Regions from separate parts of the Caldanaerobacter sp. genome, predicted to be linked through region 2. Evidence: riboswitches for the same ligand, from Rfam matches in the RefSeq annotation. Region 2 holds a riboswitch; the other holds the start of a gene.
What was found. A riboswitch is a leader RNA that binds a small molecule or an ion and turns the genes downstream of it on or off. The one in region 2 is predicted to bind lysine.
Positions count from the first base shown of each region.

Region 1: another riboswitch for lysine. It lies ahead of lysA (diaminopimelate decarboxylase); the one in region 2 lies ahead of ACPLVE_RS04625 (sigma-54 interaction domain-containing protein).

Region 1 is NZ_JBNATX010000018.1:30,422-38,183, reverse strand. Features, by position in the region: gene ACPLVE_RS06760 (methyl-accepting chemotaxis protein) at 1-664, shown strand, start outside; tRNA gene ACPLVE_RS06755 (tRNA-Arg) at 692-767, opposite strand; gene ACPLVE_RS06750 (50S ribosomal protein L25/general stress protein Ctc) at 882-1,475, shown strand; gene lysA (diaminopimelate decarboxylase) at 1,500-2,837, opposite strand; lysine riboswitch at 2,961-3,150, opposite strand; gene ACPLVE_RS06740 (CBO0543 family protein) at 3,264-3,728, shown strand; gene ACPLVE_RS06735 (ABC transporter ATP-binding protein) at 3,929-5,092, shown strand; gene ACPLVE_RS06730 (PucR family transcriptional regulator) at 5,224-6,279, shown strand; gene ftsE (cell division ATP-binding protein FtsE) at 6,286-6,972, shown strand; gene ftsX (permease-like cell division protein FtsX) at 6,962-7,762, shown strand, end outside.
Region 2 is NZ_JBNATX010000009.1:22,999-30,760, reverse strand. Features, by position in the region: gene ACPLVE_RS04630 (MBL fold metallo-hydrolase RNA specificity domain-containing protein) at 1-1,314, shown strand, start outside; lysine riboswitch at 1,407-1,585, shown strand; gene ACPLVE_RS04625 (sigma-54 interaction domain-containing protein) at 1,652-3,088, shown strand; gene ACPLVE_RS04620 (hotdog domain-containing protein) at 3,269-3,661, shown strand; gene ACPLVE_RS04615 (3-keto-5-aminohexanoate cleavage protein) at 3,673-4,500, shown strand; gene ACPLVE_RS04610 (CoA transferase subunit A) at 4,497-5,162, shown strand; gene ACPLVE_RS04605 (CoA transferase subunit B) at 5,152-5,817, shown strand; gene ACPLVE_RS04600 (L-erythro-3,5-diaminohexanoate dehydrogenase) at 5,842-6,882, shown strand; gene ablA (lysine 2,3-aminomutase) at 6,920-7,762, shown strand, end outside.

The sequences.
Region 1 (7,762 bases), on a different contig from region 2:
AGGTTTAGAGAACATAGAAGAATTGAATGAAAGGACGGAAATTGCAGGGAAAATGCATCGGAGAATAGAGGATTCAACTTTTTATCTTAAAAAGAAATCCTTTGAGATAGGTAAAATTGTGGAGACGATAAGAGATATAGCAAATCAGACCAATCTCCTGTCTTTGAATGCTGCAATTGAAGCTGCTCGAGCAGGAGAGGTGGGAAAAGGATTTGCTGTGGTAGCTGACGAAGTAAGAAAATTAGCAAATCAATCTTCAGAAGCAGCTAAAAATATAGAATCTATTATAAAAGATATTCAACAAAACATAGAGGATACTCATGAGATTGTTGAGGAAGCAAGTAAAGCCATAGCAGAACAAGAAGTTGCCTTATCAAAAACAGTCAATACCTTTTATGGTATTCAACAAGCAGTAGAAAAAATTGCAGGAGAACTTTTTAGACTTAATAATTCTATGGAAAAGATTTCCCAGAGAAGGTCCGAAATGCTAGAGGCTATACAAAACATTGCAGCAGTAACTGAAGAAACAGCAGCATCAACCCAGGAGGTATCTTCTACTACAGAAGAGCAAAAACATGTGATAGAACAGATATCAAAGATAACTCAGGATTTAAATGGTATTGCAGATGCATTGATGAAATTTGTAAATGGATTTAAAATTTAAATTTGTATGATGCTTTGAATATTATTCTGGTGCGCCTGGCAGGAATCGAACCTGCGACCTCTCGGTCCGGAGCCGAACGCTCTATCCACTGAGCTACAGGCGCACGCTTTCCAAATTAAAGTTTACTATGAAAAAGTGAAACTGTCAAACAGATTTGATATTATTTATACATGATGGTAAAATAGTATTTGAAAACTAAATAAAGAGGAGGGAGAAGATGCAGGCAATTACACTTGAGGCTATAAAAAGGGAAACAGGTAAAAGTGCTGCTCGCCGATTGAAAAATCAAGGGTATGTTCCTGCTATTATGTACGGGAAGGACATGACAGAGAATATTCCTCTGGCTGTTGAGTATACTAAACTACAGAAACTTTTACAGAAATATGGGAGAAATGTATTGCTCAATGTGGTAGTGAACGGGACTACACACACGGCTCTTATAAAAGAAATTCAAGAAGATACTTTGAAAGGTAAAATAATACATGTAGATTTTCAGAGGGTGTCTATGTACGAGGAGATTGAGGCTACTGTGCCTTTGAAATTTGAGGGAATTGGCCTCATTGAAAGCAAGGGCGGGATTGTACAGCATCAGCTCTGGGAGTTGACAGTAGAGAGCTTGCCGGACAAAATACCTCAGGAAATTGTAGTGGATTTGAGCCACTTGGAGATAGGAGATACGCTTTTTGTAAAAGATATTCCTGTTCCTGAGGGTGTAAAGGTGCTAGATGATCCAGAAGAGGTTGTAGTATCCATACTTGTTCCAAAAGAAACTATTGAAGAAGAGGAAGGCGAGACACAAACAGAGGCTTAAAAAGAGAGGGGAACCCCTCTCTTTTTAGTAATTTACTATTTTTCTTTTTGTACCTGATAACCTTTCGGGTATAACGTCTTTTTTTATTAAGTCTTCATAAGTCTCTCTTTCTACTATTACATCAGCCTGTCCGTTAGAAACTAATACTGCTGCAGGTCTTGGCAGCCTGTTATAATTGCTAGCCATGGAATAGTTGTAGGCTCCTGTTGAAAGGACTGCTAGTATGTCTCCTTCTTCGATTTCGGGAAGAAGAATGTCCCATATGAGCATGTCGCCAGATTCACACAATTTTCCAGCGATAGATACTTTCTCTACCCTTGGAAGCATTGCTTTGTTTGCTACGATAGCTTCGTATTTTGCTCCGTATAAAGCAGTACGTATATTATCAGACATTCCTCCATCCACTGCCACATATTTTCTTACGCCTGGTATTTCCTTTATTGCTCCAACGGTATAAAGAGTTGTCCCGGCATTGCCAATTATGGATCTGCCTGGTTCTACGATTATTTTAGGCATTTTTACATTCAATGAAACGGAGTATTCTTTCACAGCTTGCATCATTTCGCGGGCTATTTTTTCAATGGGTTGAGGATCGTCTTCTTCTGTGTAGGCTATTCCAAATCCCCCACCCAAATCTAGTTCTTCTACTTCCCAGCCAAGAAACTCCTTGATGAGTTTTATAAAATTCATCATTATTTCTACTTCGGCTTTATAAGAAGAAGAATCAAAAATTTGGGAGCCTATATGCGAATGGACCCCTACTAAATTCACGTTTCTTAAAGAAAGAGCATATTCAATAGCCCTCATTGCATCCCCGTTAAAAAGAGGAAATCCAAATTTTGAATCTATTTGCCCGGTTTTTACATACTGATGAGTATGAGCTTCTATTCCAGGGGATACTCTTATATAGATATTAGGAACTCTGTTCATTTTGCCTGCAAGGTCATTTAGAAGATTAAGTTCGTGCCAGTTATCTACTATTATCCTTCCTATATTGTTTTCTAAAGCCATTTGAAGTTCTTCTTTGGACTTATTGTTGCCGTGAAAATAGATTTTCTCTGGAGGAAATCCTGCTTTTAGTGCTGTATAAAGTTCTCCACCTGATACTACATCAAGGCCCAAATTTTCTTCTTCAATTATCTTACATATAGCCATTGTCATGAAAGCTTTGCTGGCGTAGATCACTTCGTTTCCTGGATAATCTCTTTTAAAGCTATTGTAAAAAGCTCTGCAATTTTGCCTTAAGAGTTCCTCGTCTATTACGTAAAGCGGAGTTCCAAACTTTTTAGCTAAGGCAACCGTGTCACATCCGCCTATTTCGAGATGTCCTTTTGAATTTATCCTCATTGTTCCTTGTAGCATATTCTCAACCTCATTTACTTTAATAATTTAAATTATAAAATTACAAGACAAAATAAAATACAGCCAAGTATTACCTTAGCTGTCTATTTGAGTCACAGACATAGGCAATACCTCCTTCCCCCGTAGCGAGATAGCTCTCCACTGAAGACCTGGGGAGCCTTCAGTGACAGTCCTATGCCTGTTCGGCATAGGCCCAGCTGCGTAAACCTTAAGGAAGTTTACGCGCTTCGGCGGGCACCCCTTTCACATACCTTCATCGGCCCTTAACACCTCTGGCATGCTACTCTTGATGACCCGCGCCTCTACCTCACCTTCAAAGAAGATGAGGTATTTTTATTCGATTTTTTAAATATCATATCATTTATGAAAATTGCTGTCAAGATATTTTCAAAAAAAGGGCAAAATAAATTTAAAGAGGTGAGAAAATTGTACTGGATAGCTACCTTTGTGATTTCATGGATTATTTTTTGGGCTATAGTGGATTTAAGACATATTAAGTATACCGTGTGGGGAGGAGTGATAGCGGTTATTTTTCAGCTTACAGTAGATGAAATAGCTACTTCATTGAATTTGTACTCATTTTCTGACCCCGTTGTGACGATTTTGAAGTCAAGTTTCTTCTTTACTTTTGGGGCGCCTTTTTGCATAGGCGTACTATATGCACAAACTTATCCAAAAAGAAAAATTTTGCAGCTTGTCAATCTTTTCATGCTGACCTTTATGTTTTTTATAATGGAGTATTCTCTTCACAGGGTAGGAGCTTTAAAGTATACAAATTGGAATTACATTTATAGTCTTGTCGTGGACTTAGGAGCTCTTCTCGCTATTGGCCAACTTATAAACCTATTGCAGTTATCTCCCTGGATGAGGAGGAAAGAAAATGAGAGATAAAATGTTCTGGGTTTTGATGGCAGTAGATGGAGTTTTGGTTTACCTTTGGTTCAAGTTTTTAGATAAATTTCAAAAATATTGATTTTTATGTATGTATATTGTACAAAAATTTAACTAAATTATCATGCCTACTGCCTATAGAAAACAGAGGAAAACAGTATTATAATAAAACCAAACGTTTTCGAATAGGGGGAAAAGGAATGGCTGAGGTAGTGCTCAAACATGTATATAAGGTCTATCCAGGCGGTGTAACCGCGGTTAAAGATTTTAATTTAGAGATTGCTGACAAAGAATTTATAGTTCTGGTAGGTCCTTCTGGATGCGGAAAGACTACTACTTTGAGGATGATAGCAGGTCTTGAAGAAATCACAAGCGGAGAACTTTATATTGACGGGAAATTAGTGAATGACGTGCCGCCCAAGGACAGAGATATTGCTATGGTTTTCCAGAACTATGCTCTTTATCCTCATATGACAGTGTATGATAACATGGCTTTTGGGTTAAAGCTTAGAAAAGTTCCAAGAGCAGAAATCGATAGAAAAGTAAAAGAAGCAGCCAGGATATTAGGACTTGAAGAGCTTCTCAATAGAAAGCCAAAAGCATTGTCTGGCGGTCAAAGACAGAGAGTAGCTTTAGGTCGCGCAATAGTCAGAAATCCAAAAGTGTTTTTGATGGATGAGCCGCTTTCAAACTTAGATGCAAAGTTGAGAGTACAAATGAGGACAGAGCTCAAGAAATTACATGAGAGGTTACAGACCACTTTTATTTATGTAACTCACGACCAAACAGAAGCTATGACGATGGGTACAAGAATAGTTGTTATGAAAGATGGAGTTATACAACAGGTAGATGAGCCACAGGTTATTTATGACTATCCCAACAATCTGTTTGTTGCTGGGTTTATTGGAAGTCCTCAAATGAATTTTATAGATGCAAGGTTAGAAAACAGAGAGGGGAAAGTTTATGCTACTTTTAAGGGATATAGTATACTGATTCCTGAAGGAATCCTTAAAAGATTGAAGGATACAAGCTATATAGGAAAAGAAATAGTACTTGGAATCAGACCTGAAGATTTACACGACGAAGAGGTGTTTTTAGAAGCTTATCCGGAAGCTGTTGTAGAGGCAAAAGTCGATGTTACAGAGCTTATGGGTTCAGAGACTTACTTGTACCTCGATGTAAATGGAGTTCCTTTGACGGCAAGAGTTGATCCAAGGACCAGAGCAAAATCCGGCGATGTAATCAAGATTGGCTTTGATGTAAACAAACTTCACATGTTTGATAAAGAAACCGAAATGACAATATTGAATAGAACAGTGAAAGAATCGCCGATTGTTATTGAGGATAAAAAAGCAAGTTCATGAAGGTAAAAGAGGCTTATAAGGCCTCTTTATTTTTTTGACATAATACCACATAAATTTACTTTTGCCTCTTATTTCTTATAGAAAATAGTGTATAATTGTTGTATACTAAGAAATAGGAACGGGTGAGTGAAATGATAGACAAAGAATTAATCGAAAAAATTGGGAAAGATTTTGAAGGGTATTTTGGAGGCCCCCTTTACATACTTGATGCGGAAGGCAATTTAATATATGGAGAAGAAGATTTTTTTGAAAAAAAAGAAGGATTTTTAGACCTACTGGTAGAATATATTGAAGAAAGAAATATATATAACGTAGGAGAATTTACATGTTATAACATTTTTCATAACAATATACTATTTTTTGTAATCCTTTTAAGAGGTAAAGAGGAAGAAGCAAAGAGGACCTTATTAGCCTTAAGCCTTCTTTTTAAATATATGATTAAAGATGCTTCTCAAGAGGATTATCTAATTAATCTTCTTGAAAATAAGTTACCTCCCACTTTAATTTCCTATTATGCTGAGAAGTACAGAATAAATCGGAACGCAAAATACCATTTGGTAATTGTTGAAACGGAAAATGAAATAGAAGATGCTATCAAGATAGTGCTAAATATCTTTGAGAAAAAAGAAGCTAAGATATTAAAAATCAGTGAAGATAGGTTTGTGGTGATTTTTCCTCATAAGGGATTGGAAGACTTACCACAGCGAATGAGAACTATAAAAGACATGATTGAGTCAGAAGGCTATCTTAAAAACGTGAAAGTAGCTGCTTCTTTATCTTCCTTTTCTTTTGATAATCTCCATTTGGCTTATAAAGAAGCGGAAAAAGCCCTGTTTTTTGGTAAAAAGCTTGAAAGGGAAAGAGGTATTTATCTTTATCAAGATTATATTTACTCGGAGTTCTTATGGGGGATAGAAAAGGAGAAAGTAGAAGAATTTTTAAAGAATTCTCACATAGGAGAAGAGCTTTTAAAAGATGAAGAATTAATGCAGACTTTGAACGCTTTTTTTAGAAATAACTTGAATTTAAGTGAGACTGCAAGGGACCTTTATATACATAGAAATACACTTGTGTATCGCCTGGACAAGGTTTTAAAGATTTCCGGGCTTGATGCCCGAAAATTTGACGAAGCTTTGATTCTTAAATTGGCGATTACTTTAGCGAGACTATATGATATCACGAGGTGAAATGAGTTGATAAAGTTTATAAACGTTTCTAAAAAATATGAGAAAGGAGTTATCGCCCTTTCAAATATCAATTTCGAAATTGAAAGCGGAGAATTTGTCTTTATAGTTGGACCAAGTGGTGCAGGGAAATCTACTTTGATAAAGCTTTTATTAAAAGAAGAAGAACCTACTTCTGGAACGATTATTGTTAATAAAAAAGATATAACTAAAATGAGGAGAAAAGAGATTCCCTATTTGAGAAGAAGTATGGGTGTTGTTTTTCAAGACTTTAGGCTTTTGCCAAATAAGACCGTCTTTGAAAATGTAGCTTTTGCGATGGAAGTAGTAGGTGCTCATCCGAAGGAAATAAGGAGAAAAGTGCCGATGGTCCTTTCATTGGTAGGTCTAAGCGATAAGGCAGACCAGTATCCTCAACAGCTTTCTGGCGGAGAGCAACAAAGGGTTGCACTGGCAAGAGCTATTGTTAACGACCCTTCTATTTTGATAGCAGATGAACCCACAGGCAATTTAGATCCAGATACTTCTTGGGAGATTGTGAAACTCATGGCAGAGATAAATAAAAGAGGAACGACCGTGGTGATGGCTACTCACGCCAAGGATATAGTCGATGCCATGAAGAAAAGGGTTATAGCTTTAGAAAAAGGAAACATAGTAAGGGATGAAGCAAGGGGTGTGTACGGTTATGCTCTTTAGAAATATCAGGTACTTTATAAGAGAGGGCTTTAGCAATTTAGCAAGAAATAGATTGATGACAATAGCTTCTATCACCTCCGTGATGGCGGCTCTTGTGATACTTGGTATGTTTCTGCTGATAATATTAAATGTAAATCACATGGCATATCAGGTTGAATCTCAGTTGGAGCTTAAGGCTTTTCTAAAAGATGGACTGACGGAGGAAGAGATAAATAAGATAGGTGAAGAAATAAAAAGCATAGATGGTGTTTCTTCTGTGGTCTTCGAATCAAAAGAACAAGCCTTGGAAAAGTTTAAAAAACAGTTAGGAGAAAAAAGTTATCTCTTAGAAGGTCTTGAAAAAGACAATCCACTTCCCCAATCTTATATAATAAAGGTTAAAGATGCTAATCTTATAAAAAATGTTGCCGATGATATAAAAGGGATAAAGGGCATTGAACAGGTGAGTTATGGACAAGACGTAGTAGAAAAACTTCTCGCCATAATAAGAGTGGTAAGGATTGCAGGGCTTGCTATAATAAGTATTCTCTTTGTTATCTCCATTGTTATCATTTCAAATACTATTAAATTAGGAGTTTTTGCACGAAGAAGAGAAATAAACATAATGAAGTATATAGGTGCTACAGATTGGTTTATAAGATGGCCTTTTTTAATAGAAGGTGTGGTACTGGGTTTGCTGGGAGCATTGCTTTCTGTAGCAGTTTTAGCTTTGATGTACGGGTATACTTTGGATTATGTAAGCAATCGGTTAGTAGTCTTTGATTTACTTCCTTTATCTGCGATTATTAAG
Region 2 (7,762 bases):
ATGGAAAGTGAGTGGAAGAACAGAAAGAGGAAAAGGGCTGGAAAGCCTTTGAGGGATCCACTTTATACGGCTGAAGAGGCAGAAGAATCTATAAGCATATTTTATGGTGTTGACTACGGGGAAGTGATAGAGCCTGCACCTCATATAAAAGTGAGATTTAATGATGCTGGGCACATGCTTGGCTCATCTATAATTGAGGTGTGGGTAAATGAAAAGGGAAAAGAGACTAAAATAGTGTTTTCAGGAGATCTAGGGAATAAAAAGGTGCCTCTTTTGAGAGATGTGACTTTAATAAATGAGGCTGATTATGTTCTCTGTGAGTCTACATACGGCAATAGGATTCATGAGGAGGTCTCTGATAGGGCGAAAAGGTTGATGGAGATTATAACACGCACTGTTAAAAGAGGGGGAAATGTGATTATTCCTTCTTTTGCAGTGGGGAGGACACAAGAGATATTATATGAGCTTCACAAGGAGAGAGATTTGTACAAAGATGAGATAGAATTTTTGAACAACATCCCTGTGTATGTAGACAGTCCTCTTGCCACCTCAATAACAGATGTTTTTGCAAAGCATCCAGAGTGCTTGGATGATGAGGCAAGGGAATATATCAAAAGAGGAGAATTACCGCTTGATTTTCCTAATCTTCATTTTACACACAGTGTTGAGGAATCTAAGGCTTTGAATGAAGTTAAAACGCCAATGATAATTATTTCGGCCAGCGGCATGTGTGAGGCGGGCAGGATAAAACACCATCTGAAGCACAATCTTTGGAGACCAGAATGTACAATCCTTTTTGTCGGATATCAAGCAAAAGGAACTTTGGGAAGAAAACTTTTAGATGGAGAAAAAGATGTAAAGATATTTGGAGAGGAAATAAATGTTAAAGCAGAAATCCAGTATATTGAGAGTTTTTCAGGTCATGCTGATCAAAAAGGTTTGCTTGAATGGATTTCGGGTTTTGAAAAAAAGCCCAAAAAGATATTTATAGTACATGGTGAGGATGATGCACAGGAAGAGCTGGCTGATAAAATAGAAGCACAATTCGGTATAGAAACCATGATTCCCTCGAGGTATGACGTTTATGATTTTGACAAGGAAGAGCTGATAAAGGGGGAAGTTGAAGATAAAGAAAAGTTTAAACTGGAACTTAATAATAAGCTGGAAGAACTTAGGCTAAGAAGTGAAAAGGCTTTTAACAAACTGGAGGAAATTTTAGAAAAGAAAGAGAATAAAGATTTAGCCGATATAATGTTAAAGGTAAACGATATAAATGAAAGCCTTATGAAGCTTTATAGAGAACTTTTGGATTGAAACTGCCTGAGTTATTGCTCTTGCTTTTAAAATATGATATAATATAATTACGCATTGATAAGCTTTACATCAAAAGAGATATATTTTAATAGCGCATAAATAGAGGAGCAGCCAGGCATGTATTCAGTGGGGTGTTAAGGAGAAGAACCTCCGATACTCGCTGAGGAAGGTTTGGCTGCCGAAAGGGTGAGTTAGTTCTTTAACTCATCCTTGGTGGTAAACACAAAGTTTACCACTGTCATGGGACCTCCCATGAAGCGCTATTTATGCAGTGAAAATATTTTCATTGCATAAATAGCGCTTTTTTATCCCTAATCTTTTCACAGGGGGAGTGAAGATGACCTTGAGGTTAAAAGTATTACCTCAAGAATTTTATCAGAAAGCCTTAGAGGTATTGCTTGAAAACATTGACTGGGGTGTGCAGATTACAGATAAAGAGGGTTACACTATTTACTACAACAAGGCTTCTTCTCAAATTGATGGAATTCCCATAGATGAAGCGATTGGAAAGCACGTTTTAGCTATGTTTCCATCTCTTTCTAATAGAGAAAGTACAATTTTAAAAGTTTTAAGGACAGGGGAACCTGTTGTCGGACATGAGCAGGAAATTACAAATTGCTATGGACAAAAAGTCAGCCTTTTTACTATTACTCTCCCCATTGTAATCGATGGAGAAATATGTGGGGCTATTGATATTTCTAAAAACCTTTCCGAAATAAAAAATCTTATGACAAAAGTGATTGATTTGCGAGAAGAAGTGCGAAATAACAGAAAGAAAAGTGCTGTAAAAGAAAACGAGGAAGCTTATTATACTTTTGATGATATTATTGGAGAATCCAGAGCAATTACAGAACTGAAGTGCAAGGCTCAAAAAATTGCAAAAAGCAATTCGCCAGTGTTTGTGTATGGTGAGACAGGTACGGGCAAAGAGCTTTTAGTACAGGCAATTCATAATGCTAGTCCAAGGAAGAATGGACCTTTTATTGCTCAAAATTGTGCAGCCCTCCCCGAAAATCTGATGGAGTCAATACTTTTTGGAACAGTAAAGGGAAGCTTTACTGGTGCAGAAAATCGCCCTGGTTTGGTAGAGCTGGCTGACGGAGGGACATTATTTTTGGATGAGATTACTTCTTTAAGTCTTGACCTTCAGGCAAAGCTTTTACGCTTTTTGCAGGAAGGGTATATAAGGAGAATAGGAGATAGTAAGGTTCGGAAAGTAGATGTGAGAGTTATTGCTGCTTCTAACATTTCTCCTTATGAAGCTTTGGAGAAGAAAATTTTAAGACCTGACCTTTTTTATCGATTAAGTACAATTGTTTTGTATGTGCCACCTCTTAGGGAGAGAAAAAGTGATATTCCTCTTTTGGTTAAGCACTTTATCAGGGAATTTAATTGGCAATTGGGGAAGGATATAAAAGGGATAAGCGAAGAGGTGGAAAGAGCGCTTTTAAGTTTGTCCTGGCCGGGAAATGTGCGGGAATTAAAGGGAGTTATAGAGTATGCGGCTAATTTTTGCGAAGGTGAAATAATTCAGTTGCATGACCTTCCTGACCACATTTTAAGAAATGCCTTTATAGAGGGAGAAAAAGAGATAGCAGTAGATACTATCGGGATAGAAGGGGATCTCAGAAGCTTTTTAGCAAAAGTCGAATATGAGCTTATTACTAAAACTTTAAAAAAGACAAATGGTAATATAAGTAGAGCAGCAGAAATTTTAGGTATTCCGAGACAGACTTTACAGTACAAAATAAAAATGTTAAAAATAAATATTTAATTTTGTGTCTAATGCTTAATTTTCAGCATAAGATGGGTTTTTATCAGAACGAGCTGTGAATCTTTTATAGGAAAAGGCCGAAAAATGGCCTTTTTTCTTTTTACTCAATGCTTGGTATGGATTTTGCATAAAAGTTTGAGAAGAGGTTTTCAAGGAATTTGAGAAGGGAGGGGATACATGTTGAAAGCCACAATAAGAGTCAGGATGAGCCTTCATGATGCTCACTATGGAGGAAATTTAGTAGATGGAGCGAGAATTTTACAGCTTTTTGGGGATGTGGCGACAGAGCTTTTGATAAGGCACGATGGAGATGAGGGGCTTTTTAGAGCTTATGACAGTGTAGAATTTTTGGCGCCAGTGTATGCGGGGGATTTTATAGAAGCCACAGGAGAAATAGTGGAGGTTGGAAATACGTCGAGAAAGATGGTCTTTGAGGCGAAAAAGGTGATAGCAGCAAGGCCTGATATCAGTGATTCTGCGGCAGAAGTGCTGGAAGAACCTATTGTAGTGTGCAGGGCGAGTGGCACCTGTGTTGTGCCAAAAGAAAAGCAGAGGTACAAAAAAGAAGGGTAGGTGAGTGAAGGGTGGAGAAATTGATAATTACTGCGGCTATATGCGGAGCTGAGGTCACAAAGAAGCATAATCCTAATGTACCTTATACTGTTGAGGAGATGGTGAGAGAGGCTTTATCTGCATATAACGCAGGAGCTAGCATAATTCACTTGCACGTAAGGTATGATGATGGTACCCCTACACAGGACAAAGAAAGGTTCAGAGAAGTGATTGAAGCGATTAAAGCAAAATGCCCTGATGTCATAATCCAGCCTTCAACTGGTGGAGCTGTTGGTATGACTCCAGAAGAAAGGCTACAGCCGGTTTACTTAAAGCCAGAGATGGCATCACTAGACTGTGGCACAATGAATTTTGGCGGAGATGAAATATTTGTAAATACAGAAAACATGATAATAGAATTTGCCACCAAGATGAATGAACTGGGAGTGAAGCCGGAACTTGAAGTATTTGACAAAGGAATGATAGATACAGCGATAAGGCTTCACAAAAAAGGGTATATAAAGGCTCCGATGCACTTCAATTTTGTGATGGGAGTAAATGGCGGAATTTCAGCTGAGATGAGGGATTTTGTATTTCTTAAAGAAAGCATTCCTCCAGGAAGCACGTTTACTGCTACAGGAATAGGACGCCATGAATTCCCTGTAGCTACTATGGCTATACTTGCAGGAGGGCATGTGAGAGTTGGCTTTGAGGATAACGTATACCTCGAAAAAGGGGTTCTGGCAAAGTCCAATGGTGAACTTGTAGAAAAAGTAGTGAGAATTGCTAGAGAGTTAGGTAGAGAAATTGCAACCCCTGATGAGGCCAGAAAAATATTAGGGTTAGAGGTGAAGCCATGAGGAAGGTTGTTACTTTTGAAGAATTGAAACCTTTATTTAAAGATGGAATGACCTTGATGATCGGTGGGTTTCTTGCAAATGGCACACCTGAGAAATTAATTGACCTTCTCATAGAATTAAACGTTAAAGACCTTACTATAATTGCCAATGATACCAGTTTTCCAGACAGGGGTATAGGGCGTTTGGTTGTGGCCGGCCTTGTGAAGAAAGTTATAACTTCTCATATAGGTACTAACCCTGTTACAGGAAAATTGATGAATGAAGGAAAAATTGAAGTAGAGCTCGTTCCACAGGGGACACTTGCAGAAAGGATAAGAGCTTATGGAGCAGGTTTGGGAGGTATCTTGACTCCTACAGGAGTCGGCACAATGGTGGAAGAAGGGAAACAAAAAATAACTGTGAATGGAAAAGAGTATCTCCTTGAACTTCCACTGGGAGCAGATATAGCGCTTATTAGAGGAAGTATTGTAGATGAGTTTGGAAATATCTATTACAAAGGGACAACGAGAAATTTCAATCCTATAATGGCTCTTGCAGCCAAAACTGTTATAGTTGAGGCAGAAAAAATAGTCAAAGTAGGAGAAATAAAGCCAGAAGATGTCATGACACCAGGAGTATTGGTAGATTACATTGTAAAAGGAGGGGAAGGAGATGATAACTGATCAGGAATTGGCGAAAACAATAATAGCAAAAAGAATTGCAAAAGAGCTCAAAGATGGACAGCTGGTGAATTTAGGAATTGGGCTTCCTACTTTGGTTGCCAATTACATTCCCGAGGGAGTACATGTAATATTCCAGTCGGAGAATGGAATTACAGGTATGGGACCTATGCCAGAGCCCGGAAAAGAGGATGTAAATATAATCAATGCCGGCGGGCAGTATGTGACAGTTCTGCCTGGCGCAGCGTTTTTTGACAGTGCATTTTCCTTTGCACTCATAAGAGGAGGACATGTGGACGTTACCGTGCTCGGGGCATTAGAGGTAGATGAAGAGGGAAATTTAGCTAATTGGATAATACCTGGAAAGTTAGTTCCTGGCATGGGTGGGGCAATGGACCTTGCCACAGGAGCCAAAAGAGTAATCGTGGCGATGCAGCATACTGCTAAAGGGCAGCCAAAGATTTTGAAAAAGTGCCGCCTTCCTCTCACGGCTAAAGGCAAAGTGAGTCTTATAGTTACAGAGCTTGCAGTGATAGAGGTGACAAAAGAAGGACTGCTTCTCAAAGAAATTCACAGGGATACATCTATTGAAGAGGTCAAGTCTTTGACAGAGGCAAATTTAATTATTCCAGATGATGTAAAATATATGGACGTGTAAAGTTCGAAGGAGGAGGATATGCTTATGATGGGATGCAAATACGGTTCTCATAGAGTGATTGAGCCAAAAGGGGTTTTGCCTCAAGCCGCTTATAAAATTTCTAATGATATGAGTGTGCTTTATGATAATGAGATATTGATTGATGTTATAGCTTTGAACATAGATTCTGCAAGTTTTACCCAGTTAAAAGAGGAAGCAGGGGGAGATCCTGAGAAGATAAAGAAGAAGATCCTCGAGATAGTAAATGAGAGAGGGAAAATGCAAAACCCTGTCACAGGTTCTGGGGGAATGCTGATAGGCAGAGTAGAAAAAATAGGAGAAGCTCTGGTCGGGAAAAGGGACCTCAAAGTAGGAGATAAGATTGCGACGCTCGTTTCATTAACTCTTACACCTCTTAGAATAGATGAGATTTTGGATATAAAGATGGATATAGAAAGAGTTGAAATAAAGGGAAAGGCAATACTTTTTGAGAGCGGGATTTATGCGAAGCTTCCTGAGGATATGGAAGAGACCCTGGCACTGGCTGCTTTAGACGTTGCTGGAGCTCCTGCTCAGACTGCTAAATTGGTAAAGCCCGGTCAGAGCGTCATGGTGCTGGGAGCAAACGGGAAATCCGGTATGCTGTGCTGCTATGAAGCTAAAAAGAGAGTAGGTCCTACTGGAAAGGTTATAGGTGTGGTGAGAAGAGAAGAGGCCAAGAAGATGGTAGAAGAACTGGATATATGCCACGAGGTAGTTATAGCGGATGCTCAAAAGCCTTTGGAAGTTCTGGATAAAGTTCTAAATGCCAACGGAGGAAAAGAAGTAGATATCGCTATAAACTGTGTAAATACACCTAACACAGAAATGTCGACGATTTTACCTGTGAGAGATGAAGGAATTGCCTACTTCTTCTCCATGGCAACAAGTTTTACAAAAGCAGCCTTAGGAGCAGAAGGGGTTGGGAAAGATATAACAATGATCATAGGAAACGGATATACAAAAGACCATGCAGAAATTACACTGCAAGAGCTCAGAGAAAATGAAAAATTGAGAAAAGTTTTTGAAGAAATGTATGCTAAATGAGGACAGCTGTAATAAATTTAAGGGGGAGATGTATAAAATGAGAGTTAACAGAAGACATGAACTTTTTGGACATGTACCAGACAGTGACTGGTACAACTGGAAGTGGCAGATTGCAAATAGAATAGAGACAGTGGAAGAGTTGAAAAAGTACCTTCCCTTGTCGGAAGAAGAGGAAGAAGCTATTTCTAAGGCATTGACAAAGCTCAGAATGGCAATTACGCCTTATTACCTCTCTTTGATAGATCCCAATGACCCTAATGACCCGATAAGAAAAAGAGCAGTGCCCACGATCCATGAGCTTTATCAGGCACCGGAGGATTTAGTGGACCCGCTTTATGAGGATGTAGATTCACCTGTACCTGGACTTACCCACAGGTATCCTGACAGGGTATTGATGCTTGTTACAGACCAATGCTCCATGTACTGCAGACACTGCACAAGGAGAAGATTTGCTGGAGAAACTGATGCTCCCATGCCGATGGATAAAATAGAAAAGCAGATTGAGTATATAAGGAATACCCCACAGATAAGAGATGTGCTGATCTCGGGTGGAGATCCTTTAACTTTATCTGATTCAAGGCTTGAAGAAATTATAAAGAGGTTAAGAGAAATTCCTCATGTGGAGATAATAAGAATTGGTTCATCAGTGCCTGTGGTACTCCCCATGAGGGTGACTCCAGAGCTTGTGAATATGCTTAAGAAATATCACCCAATATGGCTAAACACCCACTTCAATCATCCCCATGAGATCACAGAGGATTCAAAGAGAGCATGTGAAATGTTGGCAGATGCGGGAATACCATTAGGGAACCAGACGGTACTTTTAAGAGGAGTAAATGACTGTGTCCATGTTATGAAAAAACTGGTGCATGAACTTTGT